DNA from 3 places in the Eisenbergiella massiliensis genome. Region 2 is predicted to be linked to each of the others. Evidence: predicted binding sites of a transcription regulator. Region 2 holds the regulator's gene; each other region holds the start of a gene.
The links. The regulator Rex, encoded in region 2, represses fermentation and respiration genes when NADH is low (regulators of the CRP and FNR family bind a similar motif). The targets are predictions, from matches to a motif close to ATTGTTAANTANTTAACAAT.
Positions count from the first base shown of each region.

Region 1: DXC51_RS15530 (acetyl-CoA C-acetyltransferase) is a predicted target of Rex. The motif match lies at 5,203-5,222, and genes of this name have one in related genera.
Region 3: DXC51_RS03580 (iron-sulfur cluster assembly scaffold protein) is a predicted target of Rex. The motif match lies at 2,164-2,183, and genes of this name have one in related genera.

Region 1 is NZ_QVLV01000010.1:91,461-98,611, reverse strand. Features, by position in the region: gene DXC51_RS15555 (MFS transporter) at 1-497, opposite strand, end outside; gene DXC51_RS15550 (GntR family transcriptional regulator) at 844-1,950, shown strand; gene DXC51_RS15545 (prepilin-type N-terminal cleavage/methylation domain-containing protein) at 2,045-2,947, opposite strand; gene DXC51_RS15540 (DegV family protein) at 3,289-4,131, shown strand; gene DXC51_RS15535 (hypothetical protein) at 4,369-4,968, opposite strand; gene DXC51_RS15530 (acetyl-CoA C-acetyltransferase) at 5,275-6,456, shown strand; gene DXC51_RS15525 (enoyl-CoA hydratase-related protein) at 6,575-7,151, shown strand, end outside.
Region 2 is NZ_QVLV01000013.1:88,324-95,474, forward strand. Features, by position in the region: gene alr (alanine racemase) at 1-760, opposite strand, end outside; gene DXC51_RS18115 (NAD(P)H-hydrate dehydratase) at 894-2,468, opposite strand; gene DXC51_RS18120 (redox-sensing transcriptional repressor Rex) at 2,605-3,273, opposite strand; gene abc-f (ribosomal protection-like ABC-F family protein) at 3,647-5,587, shown strand; gene DXC51_RS18130 (glycosyl hydrolase family 18 protein) at 5,584-6,735, opposite strand; gene tsaA (tRNA (N6-threonylcarbamoyladenosine(37)-N6)-methyltransferase TrmO) at 7,120-7,151, opposite strand, start outside.
Region 3 is NZ_QVLV01000002.1:224,863-232,013, forward strand. Features, by position in the region: gene DXC51_RS03575 (GGGtGRT protein) at 269-1,279, opposite strand; gene DXC51_RS03580 (iron-sulfur cluster assembly scaffold protein) at 1,295-1,987, opposite strand; gene DXC51_RS03585 (ABC transporter ATP-binding protein) at 2,352-3,146, opposite strand; gene DXC51_RS03590 (ABC transporter permease) at 3,139-4,068, opposite strand; gene DXC51_RS03595 (ABC transporter substrate-binding protein) at 4,327-5,400, opposite strand; gene DXC51_RS03600 (acyltransferase) at 5,721-6,413, opposite strand; gene DXC51_RS03605 (DNA topoisomerase) at 6,482-7,151, opposite strand, start outside.

The DNA.
Region 1 (7,151 bases), on a different contig from region 2:
GGCGTGAGTGCGATGCTGATTACCATGGCGAGCAGCTGGAAGGCCTGGCGCATGGCGTTGGATTTGGCACGCTCTGCATCGGAACGGAAAAGCTCCGGGAAAAGCGCTCCATAATTGGCATTGATGAGGGAATCCAGCGTACCGGTGAGTATGTACATCAGCAGCATATAGGAAAAAATTCCGCTTCCGCTTAAGAAAGCCGGGATATTGAAAAAGGCAATGAAGCAAAGCGCCAGCAGCGGCGCGCCGATAACAAGCCAGGGCCTGCGCCGTCCCCAGCGTGTCCGTGTCCTGTCGGAAAGAAAGCCGTACACCGGATTATCAATGGCATCCACAAAGGTATACAGGAACAGCACCATGGAAAACTGCGCTGTGGTAACGCCGTGCCCGATAACATAAAATGCGGCGGCATAGGTTTTAAACATATTGATGGGGATGGATGTGCCGAACATGCCGACAGCATAACGGAAGGGACTGGTTTTCCTGGTAGTGTTCATGGGTAGCCTCCTTTGGCTGGGATAATTTTAAGTAAAGGGTGGTTGTCTTGCCGCCATTTTCGACAGAAATGGTGTAAGACCTGCTTTAAAGGTAGCATAGGGGTATTTGTTTGTAAATCGGACTGATTTTTTTCTCTGATTCTGCTAAAAAGCGGAAGGGATTACTGGGGAATGTGACATGAAAAAGAGGAGTAAAGTATATTTTTCTTGTTGTATATATGGCTGTATTTGTAATAAAATATATTTTATTGAGGATGAATGAAATGGAAGATTGATGGAGCATTAAGGTATGCGTGTTTGCATATTAGGCATTCAGGTTTAGCGGTGAAGGGATGTTATAAAGAAAATGGGAAAAGTATTTTTATATCAGAAGGTATATGAGGAGTTGCTGGAGCGTATCCAGAACGGAACCTATCCGCCTGGTGAAAAACTGCCTGCCGACGATGAACTGTGCAGAGAGTTTTCGGTCAGTGCAATAACAGTGAAGAAAGCGCTGGAAATGCTGGCGGAAAGCGGATGTGTGAAAAGAGTGCCGGGGAATGGCAGCTTTGTGAGAAAACAGGAGAAGGCGGGAGGGGAAAAGGGCGGTAAGGATCATTTGCTGGGATTGGTACTGGAGCATGTATCAACACCCTTCGGGCTGGAAATGATGTACCGCATGGATTGTCTCGCCAAAAAGACAGGATACAGCCTGATTGTCAGATTTTCCTATGGAGACAGGGAGAGGGAAACGGAGGAGATCCATTTTCTTATGTCGCTTCATGTGGACGGCATGATAATCATGCCCTGTCATGGAAAGAACTACAGTCCTGCTATCCTGCAGCTGTATCTGGATGATTTTCCTGTGGTTCTTATTGATAAGAAGATGAAGGGCATCCCGGTACCTTCGGTAAGAACTGACAATAAGGCGGCGACAGCTGCTTTGGTCAGGGCTTTGGCTGAGGACGGCTGCCGCCGGATAGCTCTGTTTACTACGGAGGATACCGAAGCGATTTCAGTTCAGGAACGGCGGAATGGGTTTATTAATGAGATGGAACGTCTCGGCCTGACTGAAGCCGGAATCTGTGTGCTGCCGTCAGGCGGAGGGAAGGAGTCTCTCTTGGATAACCACCCCTGTCCGGAAGCAATTCAGGCGGCAGTATGGTTCCTGGAAAAGGGGAGAACGGAAATGGATGCCATAATTGCGGAGGAGTATGGCATTGTGCCTGCCATTACTGCCGCGGCGGGGAAAGTAGGGATCTCTCTGGATAAGGAAATCCGCCTGGCTTGTGTGGATGAAGATTATCTGGCGCCCTATGGGCCGGCCTTCCTGCATGTGAAGCAGGATGAGGCGGCGATTGCGGAGAAGGCGGTGGAGGTGCTGTTGGGGAGGATTGCTGGGGGACGAGATGATAATGAAGTTCTTATTCATGGAATATATAATCATATAAAGTCCAAGATGGATAAAAATTAACTGGATAATAAAGAAGATAGTTAAAAGTCATTCTGTCCCCAGCTTAAAATAAAGTTTATATTATTTTCAACGGATAGAAAAAAGTAATATAATTTTAATCAACTACCTTAACCCATGTTTGTTTAGCATCATTGTTAATTTCTTTACTTGAACTGGTGATTTCGGTATTTATAATTTTTTCAAATTGTTTTCTTTTCTCATCAGTATTTATGTTATCAAAAATTGAATTTGTCCCAATAGTATTGTTATTCCAGGCTTTATAATAGTAGTAACTTCCATTATAAAACATCAAAGGGGTGTTCATTTGTGCATTAGCTGCTGTACATGCAACAAAAAATGTATGCTTTTGTCCTGCAGAGTCAGTATAAAAACAAGGTTTCCATTTATATTTTTCTGGATTTGCTATATGGCCATCTAATATGTTTTTTTCATAACTATTAAGTTCTGAATAGGATGAATTAAAAAAGCTATCTTTTAATGCATCATGCGGATTGCTGAAAGGTTTCCCCTGGCCATACAGAGAGTTATCAGCTAAAATTTTTTGATATTCATTTATAGCATAATCCGTACGAGAGTCCATTGTAGTAGTGTTTTTACTGCCATCCATAATCTTAAAAACGGAAGAGTTATTTATATCATATACCACAGTAATATTGGAGGAAGTAGTATAAGACAGGTATGATACTTGTGCAGAGTTTATTGTGAACTTAATATCATTAATAAGACCTTTAACATCTGCATTAGTTAGTATTATATTTTTATTTTCATTAGTGCAAAATGTATCTGAGATAAACAGTTTTTTTGCGTATAACTCATATGATAAAGTCTGCGCCGCCGTAACCACCGTCCGACACTCCACAATCGCCTGCTGCTCTTTAGCCTTCTGTATGTACCTAAACATCCCTGGCACCAATATAGCCAGAAGAATCCCTATTATAACTATTACAACTATCATCTCAACAAGCGTAAACCCTTTATTTCTGTAATCCTTCTTCATAATAGGACTCCTTATTGATCAATATAATATAAGATCTTCCATATATTATGTTATTCTACAATATTCCACCCACAATAGCAATCAGCATAAATAAACAAGAATAAATCAAAAAAACAAGAGTAAACTGAAAAAAATTATTGACATCCTAATTAAATTTTGCTATGCTTTCAAATGTTTTGAAAATCAAAATATTTGAACTTAATTCTAAAATATACCATACTTTATATAACCCGATGACCTACACACAATTAAAACAGTAACATTAAATCAATAAAGCTGAAGATTTCCACCATTCGGCCCGTTTTTGATAATAGCGTATTTACGCGCAGACAGGAGTAAAAATGAGTATCCGTTTTATCTGTGATTCAACCTGCGACTATACAACAGAACAGGCAGCCAGGCTGGGCATCACCCTGGTTCCCCTTAAAGTACTTTTCGGAGAAAAAGAATATTTTGACGGTGTTGACATGAAACCGGAGGAATTTTATGATAAGCTTGCTTCAGCGGAGGAACTGCCCACGACAAGCCAGCCCTCTCCGGAAGCATTTTTGCAGTATTTCAGGGAGGCTAAAGAAGCGGGAGACGATGTGATATGCATCCTTCTTGCGAGCAAGCTTAGCGGTACCTGCCAGAGCGCGCTTATTGCCAGGGATATTGTGGAATATGACAGGATTTACATAATCGACAGCATGCAGGCAACGCTGGGGACACAGCTTTTGCTGGATCGCGCATTTGCCCTCAGAGAGGAAGGAAAGACAGCGGAGCAGATTGTTGAAATTCTTGAAAAAGAAAAAGAGAAGATCTGCATTTATCTGATTGTAGACACACTTCTTTATCTCCAGAAGGGAGGACGCCTGTCCACTACGGGCATGGTAGTGGGAAGCGCGCTTAACCTTAAGCCCATTCTGTCCGTGAGATACGGGGAAGTGCGTGTGGCCGGGCTTGCCAGGGGCCAGAAGAGCGCCTGGGACAAGGTGCTTAAAACAATTGAGAAAGACGGCGGGATGGACAAGACAAGAGGCTACAATCTTGGCTTTACAGGAAAAAAGGAATGTGTCAGCGGATTTGAGGCATTTATTAAGGAACATTTTGATGCGGAATACAAAAAGACAGTTCCGGTTGGTTCTGTAATCGGGGTGCATGTAGGTCCTGGAGCGAATGCGGTTGCCGTTTTCCTGAACTGATGCTGTCCGCAGAATGCCGGAGTGCATGAAAGGATGCAATATGGGAGATTTTACTTCAGCCGCCCTGCCATGGGTGGTGATAGGACTGGATATCGCAGATAAAAAGTAAATCTCTGTTGAAACCGTATATATTGCGAATGATGATAAAAAGGAGCCATGGCAGGAAAATTCCGCTGGAACGGAATTTTTGCTGAGGCTCCCTTTTTATATACTTCCGGCAGGCAGTTTAAATAAATGCTATATTACCTGAATCCGGAATGCCGTGGCGATTGGCGGTATGCTTGCCGTCTGAAAATTAGAGTGTGATATCTGCACCAGCTGTCCGGGGCGGAGAGCGCGCAGAGGGATTGGGAAACCGTTCCTGTTCAGAATAATTGTGGAATTTGTTATGACAAATACCATCTGTCTGTTTATATTGTTTTGCGAAACGGTGATCAACCGGTTATTATTTGCATCAATCCAGAGGATTCGTGCTGTTGTTACACTTGGCGGCGCAACGGGAGGCCGCGACGGGCGTTTTACAGTAATTGAAAATGCATTGCTCTGAGGCGGGATGCTTCTTGTCATACGGGGCGAAAAGGTGACATCGACCCGCATTCCCTCGCGCAGATCACAGAGACATATCGGCAGTCGGAAGGAATTCAGGATAACGGTATTGTTATTTACGTTAAGCTGCAGCTGGTCTGTCGTGGTAATTCCGCTCTGCCATGGGACGGAATAGGAGATAAGGATATATCCGGTGTTGTTATTTGAGAAAAAAACCTCATCAATAACAGCGTTGTCAATCCGGAGAACATTACCCAGGGATACGATGGAACCTAAATTATCAGTGGCCATATCTAACCTCTTGAGAGACAAAATAGTCTTTTTTATCATTATATGACTGAAAAACCGAGAGGTGCGTCCGTGCAGCGACATATCCGAAGCGTTACAAAACTTAATGTTTATTAAAAATTTATTTATTTTTACACTATTTTAATTAGGTTTCTTATGCCGGAAAGTTTCCTGTTATTGAGCATCGAAAAATCCTTGCTATTAAATATTCTCTATGCTATAATAAAGGCTGTGGGTAATGACAAAAAATTAACAATACCGTCAAAACCCAGTAAATTCGCAGTTTTTAATGAATATGGAGGAGAAAACATGGCAAAGAAAATCGTTTTGGCAGGTGCATGCCGTACAGCCATCGGTACAATGGGCGGGGCCTTAAGCACAACTCCGGCAGCGGAGCTGGGTGCTATCGTTATCAAGGAAGCTTTAAACAGAGCGGGAGTTGCTCCCGAAGCAGTTGATCAGGTATATATGGGATGTGTTATCCAGGCTGGCCTGGGACAGAACGTGGCACGTCAGGCATCTATCAAAGCTGGTTTGCCTATCGAAGTTCCGGCTGTTACCATGAACGTTGTATGCGGTTCCGGTCTGAACTGTGTGAACCAGGCTGCACAGATGATTCTTGCAGGAGATGCGGATATCGTTGTTGCAGGCGGTATGGAAAACATGTCCATGGCTCCTTATGCAATCCCTCAGGGACGTTACGGATATAGAATGGGCAACGCAACTATGGTTGATACTATGGTGAACGATGCTCTTACAGATGCATTCAATCAGTATCATATGGGCATCACTGCAGAAAATATCGCAGAGCAGTGGGGGCTGACCAGACAGCAGCTGGACGAGTTCGCTGCATGGAGCCAGCAGAAGACTGTTGCAGCTCAGGAAGCAGGAAAGTTTGATGATGAAATCGTTCCTGTAGAAGTTAAGAAGAAAAAAGAAACCATTATTTTCAATAAGGATGAAGGCCCTCGTCCGGGAACCACCGCAGAAGGCATTGCAAAGCTTCGTCCTGCATTCAAGAAAGACGGCGTCGTAACCGCTGCGAACTCTTCAGGAATCAATGACGGCGCGGCAGCAGTTGTGGTTATGAGCGAAGAAAAGGCAAAAGAGCTGGGCGTAACCCCTATGGCAACATGGGTAGCGGGAGCACTGGCAGGCGTGGATCCCACCATCATGGGAATCGGACCTGTTGCAGCAACCAGAAAGGTTATGGCTAAGACCGGAATGAACATCGATGATTTCGATCTGATTGAAGCCAATGAAGCTTTTGCCGCACAGTCTCTTGCTGTTGCACATGATCTTGGCATTAACAATGACAAGCTGAATGTAAACGGCGGTGCTATTGCGCTGGGACATCCCGTAGGAGCTTCCGGATGCCGTATTCTGGTTACTCTGCTTCACGAAATGGTTAAATCTGATGCTAAGAAGGGTCTTGCAACTCTGTGCATCGGCGGCGGCATGGGCTGCGCAACCATCGTAGAAAGAGACTGATATAGGCTTCTAAACTGAATGATTAGCGGACTTTGCGGTCTGCTAATCATTCGTTATGCACAGGGGTAGCTGAAAAATTCCCGTCATAAAAGACGGTGATATAGAAAGGATGAGTACTATGGAATACATTGTATATGAACAGAAGGGTTCCTACGCAGTTATCACCATCAGCCGTGAAAAAGCGCTGAACGCTCTGAATTCCCAGGTTCTTGATGAACTGAATGAAACTTTGGATGCTGTGAATCTGGAAGAGGTAAGATGTCTGATTCTGACAGGCGCAGGGGCAAAATCCTTCGTTGCAGGCGCGGATATCGGAGAAATGAGCACTCTGACCAAGGCGGAGGGCGAGGCCTTTGGTAAGAAGGGAAATGATGTTTTCCGTAAGCTGGAGACATTCCCGATTCCTGTTATTGCAGCTGTTAACGGCTTTGCACTGGGCGGCGGCTGTGAGATTTCCATGAGCTGTGATATCAGAATCTGTTCTGATAATGCAGTATTCGGACAGCCTGAGGTTGGCCTGGGAATCACACCTGGTTTCGGCGGCACACAGAGACTGGCACGTCTGGTTGGACCTGGAATGGCAAAGCAGATGATTTATACGGCAAGGAATATTAAGGCTGACGAGGCTCTGAGAATTGGTCTGGTGAATGCGGTTTATACGCAGGACGAGCTTATGGCTGCTGCTGAGAAGATGG
Region 2 (7,151 bases):
GGCTTCTTAAGGAGAGCACCGGCTCTAAAGGAACGATATCCTTTGCCACCTGCTCCGACGGCCACAGGCCGTAAAGGGTGATTCCTGCCCTGACCACATCCAGGTTTGCTTCCCCAAGCCCTACGATGCCGGCGCTGTTGGAACAGTGCTGCACGGGAATATGTATGCCCAGCTCCCTGCGGATCCGTCCGGTAAAATCAAGGAACTGTTCCAGCTGCTGCCTTGCCGGCGTCTTATCCGTTTCATCAGCCCTGGCAAAATGAGTGAAAATCCCTTCGATTTCAATCCCCGGAGTTTCCATGCATTTTCTGACAAAGGCAAGGCCGCTCTCATCCGGACGGATTCCGATACGGCTCATTCCCGTATCCACCTTGATATGTATTTTCACAGGGCGACCGCAGGAAACGGCCGCTTTTCCCATTTCCTCCAGCATATCCTCACGGAACACGGCCGGGCGGATTTCCTCTCTTGCCATTTTCTCATAGCAGTAGGGAAAGGTATAGCCCAGAATCAGCACCGGTTTGCGTATGCCGCTGCCCCGTAATATCAGGGCTTCTTCCACCGTTGCCACGGCAAAGCCGTACAGGTACGGCAAATCCTCTATTTCATGGGCAATGGGCACCGCCCCATGGCCATAGCCGTCTGTTTTCACCACGGCAATGATCTTCGTCTCCTCCCGGAGATTGGCTTTCATGGCGGCCATATTGTGTTTTATCGCATCCAGATCCACCGTCGCCCATATTCTGTCATAATTATTCATCTTATTTTTACCTCCCGCATATCGCAGGTTGCCTGCGATTCTGCATCAATCAGTAGTTTGAAAGGAATTTTAAGCTTCTCCCGCACCCGGCACTGCAGTCTTTTCTTACAGTACTTTATTTACAGTGTTTTCTTTACGGCGTTTTCTTTAAAAGCTCCGGAAACAGGGATTCCAGTTCCAGGGTCAAATCGCCGGCAGTGACGCCGTATTCGCTTTTTTTATGCGCGGCCCGGTCTCCTGCCATACCATGCAGATACACTCCCGCACAGGCGGCATCAAAGGCATGCATTCCCTGGGCGGAAAGTCCGGCCAGAATGCCGGTGAGCACGTCGCCGCTGCCCGCCGTGGCCATACCGCTGTTGCCGGTAAGATTCATATACAGCCTTCCCTCCGGGCTTCCCACCAGCGTGCGTGCGCCCTTACAGACAAATGCGGCCTGCAGCCTGGCTGCCCATTCCAGGGTCAGCGCAGCCGCTTCTTTTTGGATTTCATCCGTTTTCTTTTCCGCAAGCCTGCCGAATTCTCCCGGATGCGGCGTAAGGATCAGTTCACGCCTTGTTTCCGGCTCCTGCTGCCTTTGTATCAGCTCATCCAGAAGCTCTCTGTGTTCCGCCAGCAGATTCAGCGCGTCCGCGTCTATTATCAGAGGCTGCATCGTCTGCTTTAGCACCGCCTCCAGTATCCGCAGTGCTTCCGGGCTTTTTCCAAACCCCGGGCCGATAGCGATTACATTCGCCCAGGCACAGGCCTCTCTCAGCTTTTCTTCCGCCTGCGGCGTCCATTCCTCATAGGTGGTGAGCATGGCTTCCGGCAGTGCGGTCTGCATAATAACACGGTTGCTTTCCGGCGTCACCGCCCGCACCATGCCTGCGCCGCTTTTTAACACGGCCGCTGCAGACAGCTCGCAGGCGCCCGCCATTCCCCGGCTTCCCGCGATCAGGAGCACCTTACCGAAGGTGCCCTTATTTCCTTCCTGGAGCCTTACCGGCAGGAATCCCCTGTCTTCTTTGTTCCAGGTAAAAATCCGGGGATACTCTCCCAGAAAGCCTTCCTGTGTAATTCCGATATCGGCGCAGATCACCTTTCCCGCATACCGGGCGCCCGGATATAAAACAAGTCCCAGCTTGCGGAATTCAAAGGTTACCGTTACATCCGCCTGTACGGCGCAGCCCATCACCTCCCCGGTATCCCCATGGATGCCGGAAGGGATATCTACGGAAAGGACATAGGCGTCCTGTGCGTTGATATATTCCACCGCCTCCGCGAAGCTGCCTTCCACAGGCCTTGTCAGTCCAATGCCAAAAATCGAGTCTATGATAATATCATATTCCCGTTCCGGAAGTTTGCGCATGACCCGGTATCCATAGTTTTCAAGAATTTTAAGCTGGGCCGCCGTTTCCGCGGAACACTTTTCTTCCTTGCCCAGCAGTACAAAATCCACCGGAAAGCCCGCCTGGCTCAGCAGCCTGCCTATGGCCAGCCCGTCGCCGCCGTTATTGCCGGTGCCTGCGGCTACCAGCGTTCTGTTGGCAGGAGGCACTGGCCCAAAGGGGCGCATCGCTTCCTTCAGCTTCTTATCCCGTGCAATCAGTTCTTCCGCACAGGCCAGCGCCGCCCTTTCCATCAGCACCATGGAAGGCATGCCGAAATGTTCTATTGTATTTCCATCACAGCGTTTCATTTCCGCCGAGGTAACCAGATATTCCATTTTTATCTCCCCGCAAACCGCAGCTTCCGAATTCCCAAATCATGCAAAAATGCGTCCTGAGCCTGCTGCCCTGACGCATTTACCAGACTGCCGCATTCCCGTCCGGGAACACGGCACCCTTTATACAAGCCTGTCTTTACGCCTCACCGGAAGCGTTCTTTTCTTTCTCTTCCAACTCGTTTTCATATTGATTTATCATATAGGACAGCTTGATGAGGCTGTCTGACAGGTGTACGTTTTCCACCTGTACGCTGTCAGGCACATCCAAATCCACATGGGCGAAATTCCATATGGCCTTGATTCCCATTCCCACCAGCTTTTCAGCTGCGGCGGCCGCGCCTTCCTTCGGTATGGTAAGCACCGCGATATCAATATTGTTTTCCCTGACAAATTCCTGCATTTCTTCCATGGGGCGGACCTTCATCCCGCGGATCATCTTTCCGTGCAGCTTTTCATTGATATCAAATACGCCTGTAAAAATGAAGCCGCGGCGCTCAAAATTCATATAATTAGCCAGCGCCTGGCCAAGATTGCCCGCACCAATGATTATCAGATGATGCTTTTTATCCAATCCGAGTATCTTGCCGATCTCGGTATACAGATACTCCACGTTATAGCCATACCCCTGTTGTCCGAAGCCTCCGAAATTATTGAAATCCTGCCGGATCTGGGATGCGGTAACATGCATCAGCCTGCTCAGCTCCTGAGAGGAAATGCGTTCCACGCCACTGTCCTTCAGTTCACCAAGGTACCGGAAATATCTGGGAAGACGCGCGATTACTGCCTGTGAAATTTCTTTATCCAATTTGTTACGCCTCCATTCTTTTTTCCAAGCCCATTGTAACTGCTTTGTATCCGCAGTTACAGGCAAAAATCCATCCCGGCCTGCTTTTGGCGACGGATTTCCGCTTCCAGGCGCCGCATTTTGTATGGTCTGTGCAGTAAATGCGCAGACCTGTCCTGCGGCTGAACCCATTACTTAATTATTATAGACATATGTTAAAAAAATGTCAATGAATTAAATAGGTTTGAATTGACAGCCCGTCCCTTCAACGGTAAACTTGTGGGGTGGGTGGGCCTGAGAACGGCGCAGGACGTCAGGCGGGGTACGCTAAGCAGGGCGGAAGGGAAAAGGGATTTAAGGGCAAAAAAGAAAATAATTATAGAGGTGAGTTGGGATGGTTTTATCTTGTCAGAATGTGAATAAGGCTTTTCATGAGAAGCAGGTGTTCAGGAATTGTTCTTTTCATATAGAGGATTATGAGAAGGCGGCTGTGGTGGGGATTAACGGGGCCGGGAAGACTACTTTGCTGCGGATTATTGTGGGGGAGCTGGAGGCTGACAGCGGGCAGGTGGTCTTCGGGAAGGATAAGAGCTTCGGGTATCTTCCGCAGAACGCTGAGGTGGACAGTGAGCATACGATCTATGATGAGCTTCTTGAGGTGAAGCGGGATGTGATCGCGCTGGAGGAGCGGATCCGGCAGTGTGAGCTGGAAATGAAGCATGTGGAAGGGGAGGCGCTGGCTGCTTTGATGGAGCAGTATGCGCTTTATACGCATCAGTTTGAGCTGGCGGACGGGTACAGCTACCGGAGCGAGATCGTGGGAGTTTTGAAGGGGCTCGGGTTTACGGAGGAGGAGTTTTCCAAGAAGGCCTGTACGTTGTCGGGCGGTCAGAAAACAAGGGTGGCTTTGGGTAAGCTTCTGCTTGACAAGCCGGATTTGATCATTCTGGATGAGCCTACGAACCATCTGGACATGTCTTCCATCGCCTGGCTGGAAAACTATCTCCTGAATTATAAGGGGGCCGTTTTGATCGTGTCCCATGACCGGTATTTCCTGGATAAGATCGCAACGAAAATTATTGAGCTTGACGGTACGGAGGTTTCCGTTTTTTCAGGGAATTATTCGGATTATGCAGTGAAAAAGGAGCAGGTCCGGGCGGCGCGGTGGAATGCTTACATGAATCAGCAGCAGGAAATCAGGCATCAGGAGGCGGTAATCGAGAAGCTGCGTTCCTTTAACCGTGAAAAATCCATCCGGAGGGCGGAAAGCCGGGAAAAGATGCTTCAGAAGATTGAGGTGCTGGACAAGCCGGTGGAAACGCGGGCGGATATGCGGATGGAGCTGCATCCCAGGATCATGAGCGGGAACGATGTGCTGGATGTTGAAAATCTGGCAAAGGCGTTCGGGCCGGAACGGCTGTTTGAAGGGCTGTCTTTTTCCATAAAGCGCGGGGAGCATGTGGCGGTTATCGGTGACAACGGGACGGGGAAAACCACGATTTTAAAAATCATCAACGGGCTTGTGGAACAGGATGCCGGGAATATCCGGCTGGGGACAAAGGTACATATCGGATATTATGATCAGGAGCATCATGTACTGCATCCTGACAAAACGTTGTTTGAGGAAATCTCGGATGAGTATCCCGCGCTCACAAATACGGAAATCAGGAATGTTCTGGCAGCGTTTCTTTTTACCGGGGACGATGTGTTCAAGCAGATTAAGATGCTTTCCGGCGGGGAACGGGGACGTGTGTCTCTGGCCAAGCTGATGCTGTCTGAAGCAAATTTCCTGATTCTGGATGAGCCTACGAACCATCTGGATATCATGAGTAAGGAAATCCTGGAGGACGCCATCAACAGCTACAGCGGCACGGTGCTTTATGTGTCCCATGACCGTTATTTTATCAACCGCACGGCTTCCCGGATTCTGGAGCTCTGCAACGGCGGGTTTACCGGGTATCTTGGGAATTATGATTACTATCTGGAGAAGAAGGCGGAAAATACAGTGCTTTCTTCAGGGACCGGCGGAGCCTTCCCTCCTGCTGCCGGCGGGATAAAATCCGAAGCCTCCTCTGCCGCTTCTTCCAGCCTGAAGCAGGACTGGCAGTCGCAGAAGGAAGCGCAGGCCGCTTTGCGGAAGAAGGAAAACGCCCTGAAAAGGTGTGAGGAGCAAATCGAACGTCTGGAAACCCGCAGCCAGGAAATCGATGCGGAAATGCTGCGGCCCGAGGTATGCACGGATGTTGCCAGGCTGCAGGCGCTAGCCAGGGAAAAGGAGCAGGTTGAGGAAGAGCTTCTGCTTAAAATGGAGGAATGGGAAAGCCTGTCGGATTAACCGGCAGGCCTTTTTTGTATGGAAAAGGTATCTGCGAGAAGAAGCCAGTTGGCCCGGAAAAGCTGCATGATCTGCCAGTAGCCCATGCCTCTCAGGCCATAGCTTTTTACCAGGCGGAATTTTTCGCGCAGGCTGCGGACATCCTCAAACCAGACCTCGTGTTCCACCCCGTCCCTTGTATAGCGGAACCATGGGGACATGGCAGTGCTGTCAAAAAGGATTTCAGCATTGTTTTCAATGGCTATCTGGACGGCTTCTATGTTGCCGATGGTATCTGCTTTGCTCTCGCCTCTTATGTAGGGGAGGGTCCAGTCGTAGCCATAATTGGGTATGCCCAGATCGATTTTTTCGGGAGGGATTTTTGTTATGGCGTATTCCACCACCTCGATCACTTTGTTGAGGGGCGCAACGGCCATCGGCGGACCGTAGGTATACCCCCATTCGTAGGTCATGAGGAGTACGCTGTCCGCCGCTCTTCCCAGTCCCTCGTAGTCCTTTCCTTCATAGAGAAGCCCGGTCTGGGTATCGGATATCTTGGGCGCGAGCGCGACAGAAAGGGTGTAGCCTTCCGCATTGGCCGCCGCCCTCGTTTCCGCCACAAAGGCGGTGAAAGCGTCCCGGTCTTCAGGAAGGATGTATTCAAAATCGATATCCACTCCCTGATAGCCTTTCTGTTCCATGGTAAACAGCAGCTGTGCAATCAGGGTATCCCTGACCGGCTGGTTATTGACCAGGACGGAAATCAGGTAATTATTAAACATGCCGTCCGCCCCGAAGGGCGTCAGGGTCAGGATGGGAGCCACGTCCTCCAGGAGCGCCGCCTGAATCATGAAGCTTTCATCAATCGCCGGGGGAATAAGGTTCCCTTCCGTAGTAAACCCATAAGAAAAAATGGATAAGGAGGACAGGTATGGCAGGGTCTGGTTGAGCACATAGTTGCTGATAAACGGATAGGCATAGCCGTTCACATATGCATCGTACAGGCCGGCACCCTCCTCTCCCGTTATCCGCAAAAGCAGCGCCATGCCCACTGCCAGGCGGTAGGGATAGGGAATCTGATTATCGTAAATGATATCCTCAACGGAAACACCGTATTCTCCGGCAATGGTATCGACAGTATCCCCCTGTTTTACAACATAAATCTGCATATTCGTATCCTGTAGCCTTTTTTGTATCATATGCGCCGGAAAGGGCTTTGATTTCTATGTTTCAGTTAAATCGGCTGCTTTCCACAGATAAAATACGCAAGGGTAATCATTCCTCTGAATACACTGCGCTGAAAAATATTCTGGAAGAACAGTTAAAATATAGCTGGCAAAGCAGAAACAAATCCCCAAATACATGATACGCAAAAAAGGACAGCCTGTTGAGGCAGCTACTCATAAGACAGTATCACAAACACTGAAACGGGTAGCTGCCATACAGGGTGCAAAGCAAAACCGTCGTTTGGCTACCGTATTTTGTTTAGGCGCATAGCTATCCTGTCGCCACAACAACGGTTTTTTTATTATTCGTTGGGCGGTTAAGGGGTATCAGAAATTAAATTCATCTTCCCATGCAAAAT
Region 3 (7,151 bases), on a different contig from region 2:
AGTATCCTGTATGGAGAAAGGTTCCGTTTCACTTATAAAAATTTACAGAAGCAATTGCTGTTTTATGGAAATATATGTTGGTTAATGGAAAATAAAATGATAGTACTGATTGGCACAGGTAATAACCCGATGGTTGGCATGACCGCGGATTTTGCTGTCTCTATCGAAGAAACTGTAATTATGTCCGAAGAATTTACAGATTTTTCAAAAAAAAACCGTACCAACCATAAAAGGTCGGTACGGTCAATTATATATTTATGTCATTTACTTAGAACTTGCCAGCCTGAGCAGCCTCTTCAATACTAACAGCAACAGCCACGGTCATGCCGACCATCGGATTGTTACCTGCACCAATCAGACCCATCATCTCAACGTGAGCCGGAACAGAAGAAGAACCAGCGAACTGAGCGTCAGAGTGCATACGTCCCATGGTATCTGTCATACCGTAGGAAGCAGGGCCTGCTGCCATGTTATCGGGATGAAGTGTACGGCCTGTACCACCGCCGGAAGCAACGGAGAAGTATTTCTTACCCTGCTCGATGCATTCCTTCTTGTAGGTACCTGCAACGGGATGCTGGAATCTTGTGGGGTTGGTGGAGTTACCGGTAATGGAAACGTCAACACCTTCTTTGTGCATGATAGCAACGCCTTCACAAACATCGTTTGCACCGTAGCAGTTAACTTTTGCGCGAAGTCCTTCGGAATAGGATTTGCGGTATACTTCCTTTACAGTGTTGGTGTAAGGATCATATTCTGTCTCAACGAAAGTAAATCCGTTGATTCTGGAGATAATCTGAGCTGCATCTTTTCCAAGGCCGTTCAGGATAACTCTTAAGGGTTTCTTACGAACCTTGTTTGCTTTCTCTGCGATACCGATAGCGCCTTCAGCTGCTGCGAAGGACTCATGTCCAGCCAGGAAGCAGAAGCATTCGGTTTCTTCTTCAAGAAGCATCTTTCCAAGATTACCATGGCCAAGGCCTACTTTACGGGTATCAGCAACGGAACCGGGAATACAGAAAGCCTGAAGTCCTTCGCCGATTGCTGCAGCTGCGTCAGCTGCTCTCTTGCAGCCCTTCTTAATTGCAATTGCAGCGCCTACAATGTAAGCCCAGCAAGCATTTTCAAAGCAGATAGGCTGGATTTTCTTAACCTGGTCATATACGTCAAGTCCAGCGTCTTTTGTGATTTTTTCAGCTTCTTCAAGGGAAGCGATGCCGTAGCTGTTCAGTACGGCATTGATTTTATCAATACGTCTTTCATATGATTCAAATAAAGCCATTTTCGCTACCTCCTCTTATTCTTTTCTCGGATCGATGATCTTAACAGCATCAGCAACACGACCGTACTGACCTTTTGCTTTTTCATAAGCTGTGTTCGGATCGTCGCCCTGCTTGATAAAGTCTGTCATTTTTCCAAGGCTTACGAACTGGTAGCCGATAATCTGATCTTCTTCGTCAAGAGCGATGCCTGTTACATAGCCTTCTGCCATTTCCAGATAACGAGGGCCTTTCTTCAGGGTACCATACATAGTACCAACCTGGCTTCTTAAGCCCTTTCCAAGGTCTTCCAGGCCTGCACCTACAGGAAGTCCGTCTTCGGAGAACGCGCTCTGTGTTCTGCCGTAAGCGATCTGTAAGAACAGTTCTCTCATAGCTGTGTTGATAGCATCACATACAAGGTCTGTATTTAAAGCTTCCAGAACAGTTCTGCCCGGAAGGATCTCTGCTGCCATAGCTGCGGAGTGGGTCATACCGGAGCATCCGATTGTCTCAACCAAAGCTTCCTGGATAATACCTTCCTTAACGTTCAGGGTAAGCTTGCAGGCACCCTGCTGAGGAGCACACCAGCCAACACCGTGTGTCAGACCGGAAATGTCTTTTACTTCTTTGGATTTTACCCATTTTGCTTCTTCAGGGATCGGAGCACAGCCGTGAGCAACGCCTTGTGCTACTGGACACATTTCTTCAACTTCTTTTGAATAGATCATGTGAAAACTCCTTTCGATATGTAGATTGTATTAGCAAACAGTGCGGCGTCGTATGGTAAGGCGCCTTATTGATAACAAAATACCTCTGCGGCAAAAAGGCCGCAAAAATACCTGTCCCTAATCGCTCGTATTATTTTCTCATATTTCATCTTAAAAATCCAGCCTTTTTGAAAAAATTTGTCAAAGAATTGTCGAAGTGGTAAAAATAAGCGTATCCGATGCTTATGAAGGCTTCGGATACGCTTATAAAATCCACATTTCTGTTATCAGTTCAACATCATCCGGTCATAAACGACCGAACCAACTTTTCTGTTATCAGTTCAACATCATCCGGTCGCAAACGACCGAACCAACGTTATTGTTATCAGTTCAACATCATTCGGTCGTTGGCGAATTCTCCGCCGCTGGCCTGTTCGAATTTCTTCAGGAGGTCTGATACCTGAAGCTTCTTCTTCTCTTCTCCTGACACGTCATAGATAACTCTTCCTTCATGCATCATGATAAGGCGGTTTCCGTGAGCGATGGCATCCTTCATATTATGGGTAATCATCAGGGTTGTCAGGTGATCCCTGTCAACGATTTTTTCCGTGATATCCAGAACCTTTGCCGCTGTTTTCGGATCCAGCGCCGCCGTATGCTCGTCAAGGAGCAGAAGTCTGGGCTTTTTCAGGGTTGCCATAAGCAGGGTCAGCGCCTGGCGCTGGCCTCCGGAAAGGAGGCCGACCTTGCTGGTCATGCGGAATTCCAGTCCGAGCTCCAGAATTTTCAGCTGTTCCTGGTACTCTTCTCTTTCCTTCTGCGTAATTCCCAGCCTGAGGGTGCGGTGGCCTCCGCGGCGTGCCGCCAGGGCCAGATTCTCTTCTATCTGCATATTGGCGGCAGTGCCCGTCATCGGATCCTGAAACACGCGTCCCAGATATTTAGCCCGTTTATATTCCGGCAGCTTGGTCACATCGATGCCGTCAATGCTTATCGTACCCGCATCCGCATAAAAAACACCCGCCACTGCATTGAGCATCGTTGACTTTCCTGCACCGTTCCCGCCAATGACGGTCACAAAGTCTCCCTCCTGAAGCTCAAGGGAAAGGCCGTTCAGAGCTGTTTTTTCATTAATCGTACCTGCGTTGAAGGTTTTGGTAATATCTGTTAGCTTAAGCACGGGAAGCACCTCCTTTTTTTACCGTCTTTTTGGAATATCTGTCCTTCAGGTAAGGGATTGCCAGGAACAGAGCCACAACCAGGGCTGAGAACAGCTTCAGATCGTTGGAATTCAGGCCCAGCCACAGAACCACCTGCAGAACGATATAGTAGATAATTGCTCCCAGGGCCGCCGAAAACAGCTTGAAAGCAAAGTTCCCACGGACACGGCTGAAAATTACTTCACCGATAATAACAGCCGCCAGGCCGATAACGATAGCGCCCCGTCCCATATTTACATCCGCAAAGCCCTGATACTGGGCATAAAGCGCACTGGCAAAAGCAACGATTCCGTTGGAAAGCATAAGTCCCAGGATTTTACAGAAATCCGTATTGATTCCCTGTGCCCTGGACATATTCGGGTTGGAGCCGGTGGCGCGGATGGAGCATCCAAGCTCAGTACCGAAAAACCAGTAAAGTAAAGCGATCAGTACAATAAGAATTACGATACAAATCAGTATTGTATTTTTATAAAAAGGAACGCCCTTTATGTAGCGCAGTGAAACCAGCAGGGAATACTTATCCACGCTGACTGCCTGATTGGAGCTGTTGGCAAGAATTCTCAGGTTAATGGAATAAAGGCCGAGCTGGGTCAGTATTCCTGCAAGAATTGCCGGGATTCCCATGGCCGTATGAAAAATTCCCGTAACCAGTCCGGCAAGCGCCCCTGCCAGAACCGCGCATAAGAGGGAAAGGCCGATGGAATGTCCGCTTCGTATCATCATAATACAGACAGCGCCTCCGGTGGCCATTGTTCCATCCACTGTCAGGTCCGCCAGATCCAGTATCTTGTAGGTAATATAAACCCCGATTGCCATAATGCCCCAGATCAATCCCTGGGCGCAGGCGCCTGGCAGCGCGTTAAAGAGCGACATGATATTCACTTCATTTTACCTCCGCGTATCTTTTTAATTAAGCCTCTTTGGACTTTTCTTCATTTTTAGGGCTTTTACGTATTTTCACAGCCAAATATATATATTTATAACAGGAAAAAATATGATCTTCATCTCCAACTATAGAGTACGACAAAAAGCGGTAAAAAAGCAGGGCTTTTTTAACCGCTTCTGTACGTAAGGAACTAAAACTGTTCCCCAGTTCACCGCAGATGGCTGCGGGGATGTACTTTATGTTAGAAACATTGGTTATTCGGCTTTGATGGCAACATAGTCATCAGGCACTGTAATATTCAGTTCTTTGCAGATTGCTTCATTGTATTCCTTGGTTACATTGGGAGCGGATTCAATCGCCATGGTTGTAATATCCGCGCCGTTTACAAGAATATCCACTGCCATCTCGCCGGCTTTATATCCGATATCGTAATAGTTGATGGACAGGGTGGCCACGCCGCAGCCCTTGCAGATTCCTTCTTCACCGGCGATGACGGGAACGCCTGCGGGCAGACATACATTATTGATAACCTCTGTATTGGAAGCAGCCGTATTGTCTGTGGGGACATAGATTACATCACACTCTCCCGCCGCATTGGTGGTTACGGAAGCGATATCATTGGAGTCTGCGAAGGTGTAGGTCTTGCAGGTATATCCCAGCCCTTCCAGATGTTCCTGGATGGTGTTTGCCTGATATACGGAATTGGCTTCTGCAGAGCAGTAAAGCAGGCCGACAGTTTTGGCATCCGGGAAAAGCTCATTCAGCATGGCTGCCTGTTCCTTCAGGGGAGCCAGATCGGATGTTCCGGAGATATTCTTGCCGGTGGTTCCTGTCCACTCGTCAATTTCCAGCGCAGTCGCATAGTCTGTGATGGAGGTTCCAAGAATCGGAATGGTTCCGGTCCCTGCCGCTGCTGCCTGAAGGGAAGCTGTTGCATTTGCCAGAATCAGATCCACGTCTGCAGAAACAAACTGATTGATAATGGTTGCGCAGGTCGCGGAATCACCGGAAGCATTCTGCTCGTCAAATTCCACGTTATCCTCGCCAAGCTTTTCTATCATGGCTTCCTTGAAGCCCTTTGTTGCGGCGTCAAGCGCTTCGTGCTGCAAAAGCTGGCAGATACCGATCCTGTATACTTTATCCGAATCGGTCTGCGCTGCGGGCGCTTCACTGTCGGCTGCCGCCTGGCTTTCCGCAGGTGCCTGGACCGACTCCTGTACAGCCGGCTCCGAAGCCGTGGAAGCAGCATTCTGTGCACTGCTGCCGCAGCCGGCCAGCATGGCTGCCGTCATTGTTAAAACGGTTGCTACTGCTAATAACCTTTTCATAACTTTTTCCTCTTTTCTATGTATCTTTTACAGTTCGACGCTTTAGCGCGTGCAAGCATTAACGCGTCTAACAGTAACTATACACGAAAATAAGGCTTTCGTCAATAATAATTTCAATATTTCGTATATGGCCCGCAATATTTTGTAGCAGCTCATTTATTGAAGCTGTTATAAAATTTACCACTTATTCAAAAAAACTCATGTATTCCCCATAAAAATGGCAATCAAAAAAAGCGGGCAGATGCTCCACCCGCTTTTTTGATATATAAATATCCGGTTCATTCCATTGAAATTACTGTTTATCCGCCGTTTGCCAGTACTTACTGTCTGTCCGTACCAGCCTGTGTGCCGCGTTTTTCGGATATTTCCGTTCTGGTTTTATAAATGCTGTTGGCAGGTACAAAGCCCCTTACCATAGAGGTGGGATAAATATTGCTGTCCCTGCCGATTACCGTTCCAGGATTCAGGACGGAATTACAGCCGACCTCCACATTATCGCCCAGCATGGCGCCGAATTTCTTCAGGCCCGTATGGAATTCCTCTCCATTGCATCTGACTACAACGAGGGTTTTATCGCTCTTTACATTGGAGGTAATGGAACCGGCTCCCATGTGTGATTTAAAGCCGAGAATGCTGTCTCCCACATAATTATAATGGGGAACCTGCACCTTATTGAACAGGATTACATTTTTAAGCTCAGTGGAATTGCCTACCACGGCTCCTTTTCCAACGATGGCGCTGCCCCTGATAAAGGCACAGTGGCGGATCTCCGCTTCCTCGTCTACGATGGCCGGACCGTTGATATAAGCGGTAGGCGCAACTTTGGCAGATTTTGCAATCCACACATCCTCGCCGATTTTGTTGAATTTATCTGCAGGAAGCGTATTTCCCAGTTGTATGATAAAAGCCTTGATTTTCGGTAATGCCTCCCAGGGATAGGTAAGGCCCTCAAATAAAGGCGCTGCAATCGTTTCATTCAAGTTATACAGATTTATGATTTTACATTCTTCCATGTCTGCTCCTTACTGTGTCCGTGACACTTGCTGCCTGCTTACACGCTGCCTGCTGCCCCTTGGCCCGGTCAGGCTTCCTTCGCCTCCGGTTTCTTTCCGGCAGCCGCCCTGGAGGGCTGCTTCGTGTAATACTTTGAATTTTCCTCAAACTGCCTGTACAGAATCTGTTGATTGTTCAGCTGCTTCACGATGTTGGTTCTGCGTCCAACAAAATCGGTCAGCTTTTTCATATACTCCTGTGATGTAATCGTGCCGTCCGCTACCATGGTCAGGCCTTTTTCCCAGCTGGCCGTAAGTGCCGGATTCAGCAGAGGCCTGATGGAATCGGATACCACGTCATAAATCATTTCCCCCATCTGCGTGGGCGTGATGATCTGTGTTTTTTTATTCAGATCAAGATACTGGATGGATACCAGCTTCTTCAGGATCTCCGCCCTTGTGGCGCTGGTCCCGATACCGCTTCCCTTAATCTGGGCGCGAAGTTCGTCATCTTCAATGAACTGGCCGGCGTTTTCCATCGTCAGGATCATGGTTCCTGAATTATAGCGCTTTGGCGGAGATGTCTCCCCTTCCTTGATCTCCAGGCTCTCATTTACAAGCGGCGTGCCTTTTTTCAGCCCCTGGAGTATTTTCAGGAAGGCGGCATCGCATTTCACATCCTCCTGTGAGCCGTCTTTCTCCTCATTTCTGTTCTCTGCATTTGCAGGAACGTCTTCTTTTTTCCTGGAAAAAGAGAAC